Regions from separate parts of the Halomonas sp. MS1 genome, predicted to be linked through region 2. Evidence: predicted binding sites of a transcription regulator. Region 2 holds the regulator's gene; the other holds the start of a gene.
The links. The regulator PhoB, encoded in region 2, activates phosphate uptake and scavenging genes when phosphate is short. The targets are predictions, from matches to a motif close to TGTCATANNNNTGTCANA.
Positions count from the first base shown of each region.

Region 1: NF683_RS11115 (CYTH domain-containing protein) is a predicted target of PhoB. The motif match lies at 2,104-2,121, and genes of this name have one in related genera.

Region 1 covers NZ_CP098926.1:2,437,135-2,443,320, reverse strand. Annotated here, with positions in the region: gene NF683_RS11125 (inorganic phosphate transporter) at 62-1,327, opposite strand; gene NF683_RS11120 (TIGR00153 family protein) at 1,337-2,017, opposite strand; gene NF683_RS11115 (CYTH domain-containing protein) at 2,153-3,061, shown strand; gene NF683_RS11110 (ion transporter) at 3,091-4,014, shown strand; gene NF683_RS11105 (esterase-like activity of phytase family protein) at 4,088-5,518, opposite strand; gene NF683_RS11100 (5'-nucleotidase, lipoprotein e(P4) family) at 5,885-6,186, opposite strand, start outside.
Region 2 covers NZ_CP098926.1:1,499,627-1,505,812, forward strand. Annotated here, with positions in the region: gene NF683_RS06695 (hypothetical protein) at 1-248, opposite strand, end outside; gene phoR (phosphate regulon sensor histidine kinase PhoR) at 549-1,865, opposite strand; gene phoB (phosphate regulon transcriptional regulator PhoB) at 1,868-2,557, opposite strand; gene ubiA (4-hydroxybenzoate octaprenyltransferase) at 2,679-3,569, opposite strand; gene NF683_RS06715 (chorismate--pyruvate lyase family protein) at 3,604-4,182, opposite strand; gene NF683_RS06720 (NAD(P)/FAD-dependent oxidoreductase) at 4,270-5,460, shown strand; gene NF683_RS06725 (HU family DNA-binding protein) at 5,565-5,837, shown strand; gene NF683_RS06730 (hypothetical protein) at 5,837-6,186, shown strand, end outside.

The DNA of each region.
Region 1 (6,186 bases), 940 kb from region 2:
AGAAGATGCCGCTGTGCGTTTGGCCAAGCAGTCACGTATTGGGCGGGGTTACCCCTTGCTGTTAACCAAACATGCCTTTGAACATAAAGAAGAACAGAATAGCCAAACCAGCCCCGGCAGGTAGCGTAATCAGCCAGGACATGGCGATGGTGCCAATAACACGCAGGTTAAGCGCCGCCATACCCCGGGCAAGCCCTACGCCTAATATCGCCCCCACCAGTGTGTGGGTGGTTGAAATCGGCAGACCCGTGCCGGAAGCTAATACCACTGTGGTCGCGGCTGCCAGCGTGGCGGCAAAGCCACGGCTGGGGGTAAGCTCAGTAATACCGGTTCCCACGGTGGCAATGACTTTGTGGCCGTAAGTTACTAAGCCCACCACGATGCCAGCACCGCCCAGTACCAATACCCACCAGGGCACTAGCGCAGAGCCTTCAATTTGGCCGCCAGTTTGCACCACGCTAATGACCGCCGCTAGCGGACCAACCGCGTTCGCAACGTCGTTAGAGCCGTGAGCAAACGCCATGGCACACGCAGTAAAGATCATTAATACGCCGAAGACCCGTTCAACGTTGGCGTATCCAAAGTGGTCGTTGACATTTTTCTCGAACTTGATACGACGCTGCATCACCAGGCCTACACCCATGATCACAAGTCCTAACAAGATAGACAGCAGCAGGCTTTGACTAAAGGTCAGGTCCAGCCCAACGTGAGACAGACCTTTGGTTAGCGTGACCATCGCCACAATAAAACCAACCAAAAATACGTAGCCCGGTACATAGCGTTTGGCAGCCGTGAAGGGATTATCATTTTCAAAAATCAGGTGGTGCACTGATTTAAACAGCACGAAGCCGATAGTACCCGCTAAAAGAGGAGAAACGACCCAGCTTGCTGCAATGGTGCCAACAGCGCCCCAATCAACCGTAGAGGCACCCAGTCCCGCTACGGCAAAGCCCACAATGGCACCTACAATGGAATGCGTCGTGGAAACCGGCCAACCTTTCATCGATGCTGCCAGTAACCAAGTACCCGCTGCTAGCAGCGCTGATAACATACCGTACACTAGTAACTGTGGATCTTCCTGGAGCAATTCTGGGTCGATAATGCCTTTACGAATGGTGTTGGTCACCTCACCACCCGCCAGCCATGCGCCTAAAAATTCAAAGACTACCGCAATCAAAATTGCTTGTTTGATGGTGATCGCTTTCGACCCCACCGAGGTCCCCATCGCATTGGCAACATCATTCGCGCCAACGCCCCAAGCCATAAAAAAGCCAAACAAACAGGCCAGGATGATAAAAATTTCACCGTGCTGGGCAATAATCTGCATGGGTACCCCTTAGCGTGCGGTCAAAATCTGTAGGCGGCTGCCCACGCGTTCAGCGCGATCAGAAACTTCACCGACCCACTCAATGATTTTGTAAAGGAAAATCACATCAACAGGCGGAAGTTGGCTTTCAAGCTCAAACAGTTGGCGACGTATCGCGATCTGCTGGCTGTCGGCTTGGTGCTCAAGTGTGTGCAGCTCACGGATCATATTCTGAATAACATCGGAAACATTGCGTCCAAAACCGGACTCAAGCAGCTCTTTCAGCTCTTCAAGCGCTTGGCGAGCCTGGGACACACACGCCACGCTGGTACGCATATAATCGCGCATGGGATCGGCCAACTCATTGGGCACACGCATTTTACGCCCCAGCATAATGCCGGTAATGTCGCGCACCTTGTTGGCGATTTTATCCTGCACGCTGATAAGGTCGAGCAAGTCGGACCGCGAGACGGGAAGGAACATCGTATTGGGCAGGTTAAGCCGAAGCTCTGTTTTCAACGTGTCGGCGTCATGCTCTAAGCGGGTAACGTTTTCACGCAGTACAGCTGCGGTATCCCAATCACCGGCAAGCGATGCTTCGAAGAACGGCAACAGTTGGTCGGCACATTCATTGGCCTTGACGATGTGGGCCAGCAGCGGCTGGAATGGCGAGCGGCCAAACATCGCGGAAAAAGGGTTGGAGGTAACCATATAGCCTTTAGCCTGTTTTCGGGGAGCCTGGAAATGGCGGCGCCAGTATAAAGAGTGCGCTCGCCGCCGTCATGAAAAGTTCACAATGTCATGAAAAATTAATTGAAACGTCACAATACAAAGGTGGCTAATGTCATGAAAAATTCAACATCTACTGCTGATTCTGTTTCAGCGCCTACCGAAATAGAGCTTAAACTCGCCCTTGCGCCAGCTCAACTAAACACGCTGCTGTGCCACGCAGCACTAGCCGAAACACCCCAACGGCAACATCTTTCGAACACCTATTTCGATACCCCTGCGGGCGATATGGCGAATGCACGGATTGCCGTGCGCTTACGCCAAGTTGATGATCGCGTGCTGCAAACGGTGAAAACCGCCGGCCATGGTGGTGGCGGCCTTTCTACCCGACAAGAGTGGGAGTGGCAAGTTCCTAGCCCACAGCTTGACCAGCATGGCTTGGCTGCCCTTCCGCCGTTCAACGGTTCACTAGGCACCGTCATTTCCGCGCTACAACCTGCGCTGCGCACCGACTTTACCCGGCGCAGCTGGCAAATCGACTGGCAGGGCAGCCATATCGAGCTCGTGTTGGACGAAGGAGAGATTGTCAGCGGTGGTGCTCAAGCAGCTATTTGCGAGGTCGAGCTGGAACTAAAAGCGGGTGAGCCAGAGGCGCTTTGGGGGCTAGCATTAACGCTCGCGGAAAGCGTACCGCTGCGCCCTTCGGATACCAGCAAAGCCGCTCGCGGCAATGCGTTAGGCGTGCAGCAGTGGTCACTACCTGAAGCTGACGCACCGGCTGAGTGGCTACACAGAGCCACAGTGGCGCTGGACGCCTACCACGACAGTGGCCTTGCGGAACACTTAACCATTGCACAGCAGGCGTTAGCCACACTGGCGACCCATCCGCAGTTGGATGAAGGTACCCGCCGTAACGCTCAGACGCTGACCACAGCACTGACTGATAATGGCCACCCAACGCCCGCTTATGGCGCTGCTGCGTTAACCCTGGCGCATCGCTTCGCCTATCAAACCACGCTACGCTAGAAACATTCAGCCCACTTCAGGATGTCGCGATGAGTTTTCAATTAACTCCCGGTGCAGAAGGACTGCGCACACGGCTTTTCCATATTATTTTCGAGTCCGATACGCCGGGAGCCAAAGGGTTTGATATTGCGCTGATTATCGCCATTCTGATCAGCGTGGCGGTCATTTTACTGGACAGCGTAGCGAGTTACTCCGAACGCTACGGGCACATTTTTTACTATGCAGAGTGGCTATTTACGCTACTTTTCAGCATTGAACTGGCGGTGCGGATTTACTGCTTAGAGCGCCCAACGGTTTACCTAAAAAGCTTCTACGGTATTGTCGATGTGATCGCGATTTTGCCAGCCTGGTTAGTACTGCTGGTGCCTGGTGCTCACGGGCTGGTCATCGTACGGGTACTGCGGGTACTACGCATTTTCCGGATTTTGAGATTGATGGAGTTTATCGGCGAGGGGCGTTTACTACTCGATGCGCTTAGACGCAGTCTTCGTCAAATCCTGCTGTTTTTTAGCAGCATCATGATGGTCGTCATACTGTTTGCTGCGCTGATGTACACCATCGAGTCACCAGAAGCCGGTTTTACCAGCATTCCTATGTCGATGTATTGGGCGATCGTGAGTATGACCACGGTAGGCTACGGCGATATTGTCCCCGCCACGTCGATAGGCAAAGCGATCACGATGATTCTGATGCTGTTGGGGTATTCGATTATTGCCGTGCCTACCGGGGTATTTTCCGCCCAGGTAATCCGCTCTATTCGCGAAGACCGTTATTCAGAAGAAGCCTGCCCCGGCTGTGGCCATGACCGCCATGAAAAGCGCGCTCGTTACTGCCTGCGCTGTGGCACCTGGCTGGATGAAGAAAGCGAAGACCCGCGTAAGAAAGCAGCAGACCAAAAAGAAAAAGATAGCCACGGGGGAGACGAAGACACAAACACGCCCCAGGACAGCTAACCAAAATAGCCAAACCCAGGGCGCGCAGTAATTCATTTAGGGAGATTATGTGATTGCTAGGCCGTTACGTTGATCAATCGGTGCTCAGGTCGGCCTCGATAATAAACAGGCGGCCGCCATCCACAGTGTTAGCGTCCAGCATTTTCTGCTCGAGTTGACCATCGGTGGACCAGGTGGCGAAATCATCGTCGTTCAGTACCCCCAGGCGTTGGTCATCAATCACCCATAGACCTTCCATTTTATCGTGGGGATAGTTGACTTCCGCCACCATATCCACCACCAGAGACTTGCTCACTGGCTCAATTCCAGCGCTGGCCAGAGCGCCCCACCCCTGCTCTAGAACCACTTCTTCCAAGGTTTTGCCTGCCAAGGTTAGCCCCAGTTCGGCATCCTGTTTCAGGTCGCCGTTGGCTGAGACCGCCTCAAGATTGGTGCCCGAGGTAAGGTCAATGCGATAAACCTGCTTCTGAGCATCCGGTGTCGCGGCCTCGACACCGTCGGGACCACCGCTTAGAAAACGGCCATCTCGTTCAAGCACCAAAAACTCAGTGGCGCTCAGCGCAACAAGCTCTGAGTTGGAATTCTGATTTTGCTCTTGGCGGTAGAGGTACTGTCCAGTCTCGCCCGAGTCCAGGTCCACTGTAACGATGCGGGTGATATCCAGGTCTTTCACCGTACTGCCCGGGTTGTACAGAGTGGACTGCATAATGCCTACCAGCGTTGTCTCATCCGGTGTGATAGCCAGCCCTTCCATACCTCGGTTGGCACGCCGATTGGCAAACTCTGCTGGCAGGTTCATCTCGACCCGGTCATCGTCGGCAAAGGGGTTGATTCGACCGATTTCACGACCTTCGGCATCGAAGTGGACCATGTGCGGACCGTACTCATCGCTAACCCAGAAGGTGCCGTCCGATAGCGCCACCAGCCCTTCGCCATCCAGACCATAATCATCCAAGCGGATCGGATTAGTAACTTCATTATAGGGCTGGCTATCGTCTACTAAGATCGGCTGGCCATTGGCATGGTAAGGGGTTTCACCTGTTCCACCGAGTGCCAAGCTGTTAGGCAGACCACTGATCTCGGTTCCATCGGGGCGCTTAAGCAGAATGGTAGCAACCTGTTCGATCACACCGTTCGCTTGAAGCTCAAACAGGCCGATACGGGGCGTATAGTCCGGTGTCGGAAATATTTTCCCCTTGCCATAGTCACCAACAAAATTGGCATTGGGGCCGCGGTCAGTCAATGCATAGAAGCGCGTTGAATCCGTGGGATGAGCCGTCATTGCCGACCCAAAGCCGCCATTACGTATCTCAAAAGCCTGCTGAGATTTGCCATCTAGTAGATCATCCCGTAATACGCTGTGGGGAAGAAACACACCAGCGGCGGGGAAGCTGTCGAACACGGAGGCATTGGTGTCATCAGCGTTAGCGTTAGCGTTATCAGCGCAGCCCACCAGCAGAGAGGACGTCAGTAAGGATGCCATAAAAAGCTTATGACGGTTCATTGGTTGATTTCCTTATTGAATACAGGTTGACGCCCGTTGGCGTCTCAGCCGCCTCCACAGGCACAATTTCCAGCGTGCCCCAGGGCAAGGCAAGTTACGAAAAGTCTAGTGGCAGGAATATCGAATGGGGGTGGCGCCGTCACAGCTGTCTAACTGAAACGCGCTCACACCGACAAGGTTCGATTTGTTATGGCATATCGCTATGTTCACGGCCACCACGATAATTTAGTGACAACCAATGACAGGTGAATGACATGTTAGTGACTAGCGGCACGGGGACAACTTGCGGGGCTAATAAGGAAAACGCCCTGGCTATTAACCAGGGCGTCTCCTCTATAGTAACGGCACGATGGAAGTGGTTACATTTTATTCGCTTTCAAACGGTGCTTCCCACGCGTTAAGCTCCGCGTCGCTCCAGCTTCCGTAACTGGCATTGGGGAAAACAATCCAGTCTTGACCAAAGCGCTCGGCGTGGTCGTTAACTAGGTCGCGCTGCTCTTCAAGACTTGCATCGACAAAATCACCCGAGAAGTCATGCAGCGTATCGCCCAACTGCATCACCAACGTATGACTGTCTTCGACGATAGCGCGACGCTCGGTCTTGGGTGGGCCAAGTAGCATGACGCGCTCGTCAGATACCTGGGGAAGCTCTAATGCTTCCATAGTGG
Region 2 (6,186 bases):
GAATCGTCCTGGCTCGTTGAACTAGGTTCCATGTCGCTGGCGTTATCGCCTTCGTCATGAGTCAACTCTTGGCTATCATAATTACTTGAATCTGTTGTACTTTCGGATTGAGTCTCAACAGGCTGCTCATCAGGGGAAATATTGTTCGCGGGGTCTGCTGGCTCTTGAGCGAATGCTGCAGGGCTAGCAACTAAACCGAACGCTACACTTAAAATACCAGCTTTCTTGAGTAGTTCCTTGGACATCATGTTCCGTCTCCTAGATCGCTGTTCAGGTACTGCTTAAATAGTAAGAAAGACGGTCTTTCGGCTTACCAATTCCTATGGTTTTCTCTCTTACCAAGTACCAAGACACTTGCAGACGATGTGCCAAAAAATCAAAAACTATATAAAAAAACCGATAAAACAAACACTTAGCAAATAAAAGATAATAGGAAGGGCGCTTAAAGCGTTTGCAGATCAAGCAGGGAAAGTGGTTAGAAATGGCACATGAGTATTATGTGACCATACTTGTATGACAAGCATGACACACCTATACATCACTTGTACTTAAACAGCATTGCGCGAGGCGGGCTCGCTTTTGACAACACGTGATGACGGAAAAACACAGCGAAAGAGGGCCCCTTCGCCAGGGCGAGATTCAATTTGTAACAATGCGTCATGTCTTAGTAGCACATGCTTTACAATCGCCAGACCAAGCCCGGTACCACCCGTTGCAGTACTACGCCCTTTATCAACGCGATAGAAACGCTCGGTTAAGCGTGGAATATGCACAGGGTCAATTCCCTCACCATCGTCGTCAACTTCAATACAAGCACTGCCATTCGGCAGGGTTTTCCAGCGAAGTGTTATCTGACTACCCTCTGGCGTATACCGCACAGCGTTAAACACTAGGTTTGAAATAGCGCTATGCAGTTCCTGCTCGCTGCCGATCAGACGGGCATCGCTTTCAAGCGCGACTTGAACACTGTGCTGTTGGTTAGAGAGCGCTAGCGCATCGCGGCGAATGGTGTCGAGCATTGGCCCTAACGCCAACGCATGATGATCCTCGCCACCTTGATCAATTTCTAACCGAGAGAGCAGTAGCAGATCATTGACTAAGTTTTGCATACGCTTCGTCTGCTCTTCCATCTGAGCAATACCTCGGCCCAAACGTGGTGGAAGTTGCTCTTTCAAGTCGCTGTAGGTTTCTAAATAACCCGTCAGTACCGTTAGCGGTGTGCGTAGTTCATGGGAAACATTGGCGACAAAGTCACGCCGCATCTGCTCTAAACGATGCAAGCGGGTAATATCTCGCGCCATTACCAAGCGCTCATCATCACCATAGAGAGTAATTTGATATTGAAGGATATGCCGTTCATCGATGGGCGACGTTAAGGTCAGCGGCTCACCGTATTTACGTGCATTAAAGTAGCTGATAAATCGCGGGTCACGAAGCAGATTGGTAATGTGCTGGCCACGGTCGTGGGCTGTTTGCAAGCCCAGCATTTCCGTCGCGGCACTGTTCCACCACTCCAGGTCGCCATGCCGATCTAGCATAACGACACTGTCACGCATCGCTTCGGATGATTCCTGAATACGTGCAAGGGTGGCACGTAAGCGATTCTGAGTAATCCGTTGGCTCTTTTGGTAGCGATACAAGCGATCAAAAAGCTCGCCCCACATGCCGCTCGCAGCAGGGGGTTCATCATGAGGGTGAAGCGTTAACCACTTAAAGAGCGCACGCAGTTGGCGCAGTTGATACACCAGACAAACGGCAAGACCTGCAGCAACGCCAAGACCTGGCATACCCAGCAACCACCCCAGACAAGCGCCCAAAGCGGCCAGCCACGCAATTCGCCATAGTTCTCGGCTCCACAGGCGCACCGTTACACCCGCGCGGAAAAACGGTACCCAGTGCCTCTCACCGTTTGAATGAGACTCTGGTGAGCTTCTCCTAGGGCCTTACGTAGACGTCGGATGTGAACATCTACCGTCCGCTCTTCAACGTATACGTTACCGCCCCACACTTGATCGAGCAGTTGGCTACGTGTATAGGCGCGCTCTTGGTGCGTCATGAAAAACTGCAGCAGACGGTACTCCGTCGGCCCCATTTCTAACGCCTTACCGTAAGCACTCACACGGTGGCTCACTGGGTCTAATAGCAAGCCATTAATTTCAATAGGATCTTCGACACCACGGGGGGTAGTACGTCGCAATACTGCTTTTAAGCGCGCCACCAGTTCGCGGGGAGAGAAAGGCTTGGTGATATAGTCATCCGCCCCAGCCTCAAGCCCTTGAATCTTGTTATCTTCTTCGCCTTTAGCGGTCAGCATAATGATAGGCACTTCGGCAGTGGCTTCTTCACGCTTTAAGCGCCTTGCAAGCTCAATACCACTGGTGCCCGGCATCATCCAATCCAGCAAAAGCAGATCTGGCTGGTGGTCAACCATCATCGCGTGGGCATCCTGGGCGTTATCCGCTTCAAGCACGCGATAGTCAGCCATTTCCAGCGCCACTGCGATCATCTCGCGAATAGGCGCCTCATCATCGACAATCAAAACGGTCTTGGCGGTCATTCCAGGGCCTCACGGTGTTCAATGAAAACTAATTTAAAAAATAGTTTAAAAAAACAGTTCAAAGACATGTCAGTGACGATAACACCATGACTCGATGACAATTTTATGACATAGAGGATATTTAGCCAGTTATTGGCCACCAACTTAGTGCAATACCTGCAAAAATTAACAAGCCTGACCAATGATTATTAAGAAATGCCTGGAAGCAGCGGTCGCGCTCACGGCCAGCGATTAAGCGTTGTTGATGGACAAACGTAGCGGCCATAGCGGCTAGCCCAAGCCAGAAAAAGCCACCTAAACCAACACGCCATCCTACCCAGGCAAGTAGTCCAAGTGCCGCCACTTGCAACACACCAATGATCAGACGATCAGCGCTACCAAACAGCACCGCGGTAGATTTGATGCCAATTTTTAGGTCATCGTCGCGGTCGACCATGGCGTATTGAGTATCGTAGGCAACGGTCCACAGCACGTTAGCGCTAAACAGTAGCCATGCTTCAAACGGTACATGACCCAATACCGCACCGAATGCCATGGGAATCGCCCAAGAGAACGCAGCCCCTAACACCACCTGAGGTAAATGGGTGTAGCGCTTCATAAACGGGTAAATGAACGCTAATACAACACCACCTATCGACAACAGCACCGTAAACCAATTGGTCAATAGCACTAAAATGAAAGCAGTGGCTACCAGCGCGATAAACAGCAGCTGCGCCTCGGTTTCACTGATACGACCAGTGGCTAGCGGACGATGTTTAGTACGCTTTACATGGCCATCGAAATGACGATCAGCGTAATCATTAACCACACAGCCCGCGGCGCGCATCACATAAACGCCAGCAATAAAGATCAGCAGAACATTCCGTCCAGGCACACCCTCTGCTGCTATCCACAATGCCCATAAGGTGGGCCACATCAATAGCCAAGTACCAATCGGGCGATCCAATCGCGTTAAATGTAAAAAATCAGCCACCCGAGCCCATCCCGTTGGCCTCAACAGAGAACGGTCCATGCTTACCTCTCAAAAAGAAAACGCTGGCGATAGCCTAGCGCGAAGACAGGGCAAGATCATCTGCCATGGTCGATAAAAAGTATTCCTGCACTAACAGCGACAGCCCACCGTGCTGAAACACTGAGCGCCGCCCCCATACGCTGTCTAAAAGCGACGCAGAGTGTTCCGCGACAAAGCGTGGCTGATGGCGAGTGGCGTAGAGTGGCCCGCGCACCAAGTCAGGTTGTTGAAACAGCCAACTGCCTAATGAACGCTCGCCAAGCCCTTCTAACCCCTTACCTTGTAATTGACTGAGTGGCGCTACCGAGCGTGCGACTACCCAGGGCTTATCGCCGACACACAACGCGACTTCTCTCAGCCATGCATAGCGGCGCGGTTCAATTCCCAGCGCTAGCGCTTCATCCCGTAGAGGTAAGCCAATCGTTTGACGTAACAATTGCACCCGAAACGCGTTTGTGCCGCCTGCGACGGTTAACCGCGTCGTTAAGGAGTCCGTCGATGCCACCCACTGCCACCACGCAGCGCTCATTGCAGGACGAGCCGCAGCAACAGGGAGCCAGTGAGGAAATAGTCGATGAGGAAGGGAAGCTTGCCGAACAGTAGGGGCGATCACCAAAGTCTCCAAGGCGGTCAATACACAGAAAGCTAGTGTAACATGGTGACCTCACAGGCTTTTGTTCCGCCGACTTTTGGTGACTGCATGCCCTCACACGAGATATCGCGATATACCCATTCGGCACTGATTATTATTGGCACCGGTATGGCGGGGATTGGCCTTGCCCGCGCCCTACGCCGACATGGCGATACACGTACCATTACCCTTATCAGTGCCGACAGTGGCGATGATTACAGTAAACCGCTGCTTTCTACAGGCTTTGCGAAACGCTTAACGCCAGACCAACTCGCCCAACGTGACGCCAGCGGCGTCGCAGAAGAACTGAATGCTGAGTTAATTACCCACACCCAGGTCGCACACCTGCATGTGGATAACCAATGCGTAGAACTCAGTAATGGCCAACAGCTCCACTACGACGATCTAGTGCTAGCCACTGGGGCAGCGCCCCATACGCCGTTCAGCGTGCCCGAGAGTGTCGCCAAACGATGCTTTACCATCAACGACTTAGACGAGTATCGCCGCTTTTATGCCGCATTAAGCGCAGCGACTACTAAACGTGTTGCGGTTGTCGGTACCGGGCTGGTGGGCTGCGAGTTCGCCAATGATCTCCATGCTGGCGGCCACCAAGTCACCCTCATTGCGCCAGAAAGCACCCCGCTGCAACGCCTACTGCCCGAGCCACTCGGCCAAGCGCTGGCGGATGCTTTCCAAGACGCTGGCATCCAACTTGCTTTAGGGCATAACCTGAAAACGCTCGCCCTTAACGTAGATAATGCCCTATCACTCCATCTTGATAATGGCGACGTCTATGCTGCCGACATCGTATTACTCGCCACGGGCTTAGCTCCGCGCACTCAACTTGCTGAAGCAGCCGGGCTGGCGGTTAGCCATCGCGGTATTGTGGTTGATCGCCAGCTACGCACCTCTCAACCGAACATATTTGCGTTGGGCGATGCGGCTTGCGTTGAGGGAGTTAACGCTATGTATGTTCAACCGCTGCAGGCAAGCGTAAAAGCGCTAGCGACAACACTCGCCGGAAAACCAACCAGCGTCAGCTTTGGGGCGTGGCCCGTCATTGTGAAAACACCATTACTTCCCGTGGTTGCCTACCCTCCAGCAACCACGCCAGCACGGTGGAAAATTGAGGGAGAAGGCGGTGACATGACAGCCGTTGCTGAAAATAAAGACGGTCGTTTGATTGGATTTGCGTTGACAGGCAGCTGCGTGAGAAGGAAAGTGGAGCTTTCCAGAGTAGCACCTGCGCTGCTAGGCTGATTTTCGCCGCCTTAGCGACTAGGCTAAAAAAGTTAACCAGCTGGGCAGTGCTTCTAACAACACAGATGAACTTACGCTTGATTTCCACATAGGGAGATACCTTTATGCGCAAACCTGAACTCGCAGCCGCAATTGCTGAAAACGCTGATCTATCCAAAGACAAAGCGGGCCAAGTCCTGAACGTTATCTTGGACGAAATCACTAACAGCGTTGCCAAAGGCGAAGATGTTGCTCTGATTGGTTTTGGAACGTTTACCGTACGCCAGCGTGCCGCACGTACTGGCAAAAACCCGCAAACTGGCGCGCCGTTACAGATTCCCGCCAGCAAAAATGTTGCGTTCAAGCCGGGCAAAGCGCTTAAGGACGCCGTTTCCTAATGAAACTCAAGCTGACGCTGTGGCTACTGAGCTTACTGCTTAAAAGAGCCCTGCGACGCAAGCCGCGCTTTCGTGAACAACTTGAGCGAATGCGCGGTCTGGACTGGGGCGTTGCCACGGAAGACCTCAGCATTGCCCGGTATTATCGAATGGCGCCGAAAGGCATTGATACCGGCAAAGGGCTACCCGTTGACCTAGACCTTGAGCTTCGTTTTCGCGATCAGGATGCCGCGTTGAAAATCCTTAAAAAGCCGACGCAACAGGCATTTCTAGATGGCATGGTAGCCGGTGAAGTCCGCCTAGTGGGCGACTCTGCCGATATGAATAAGCTGCAGAAACTACTTAAGTA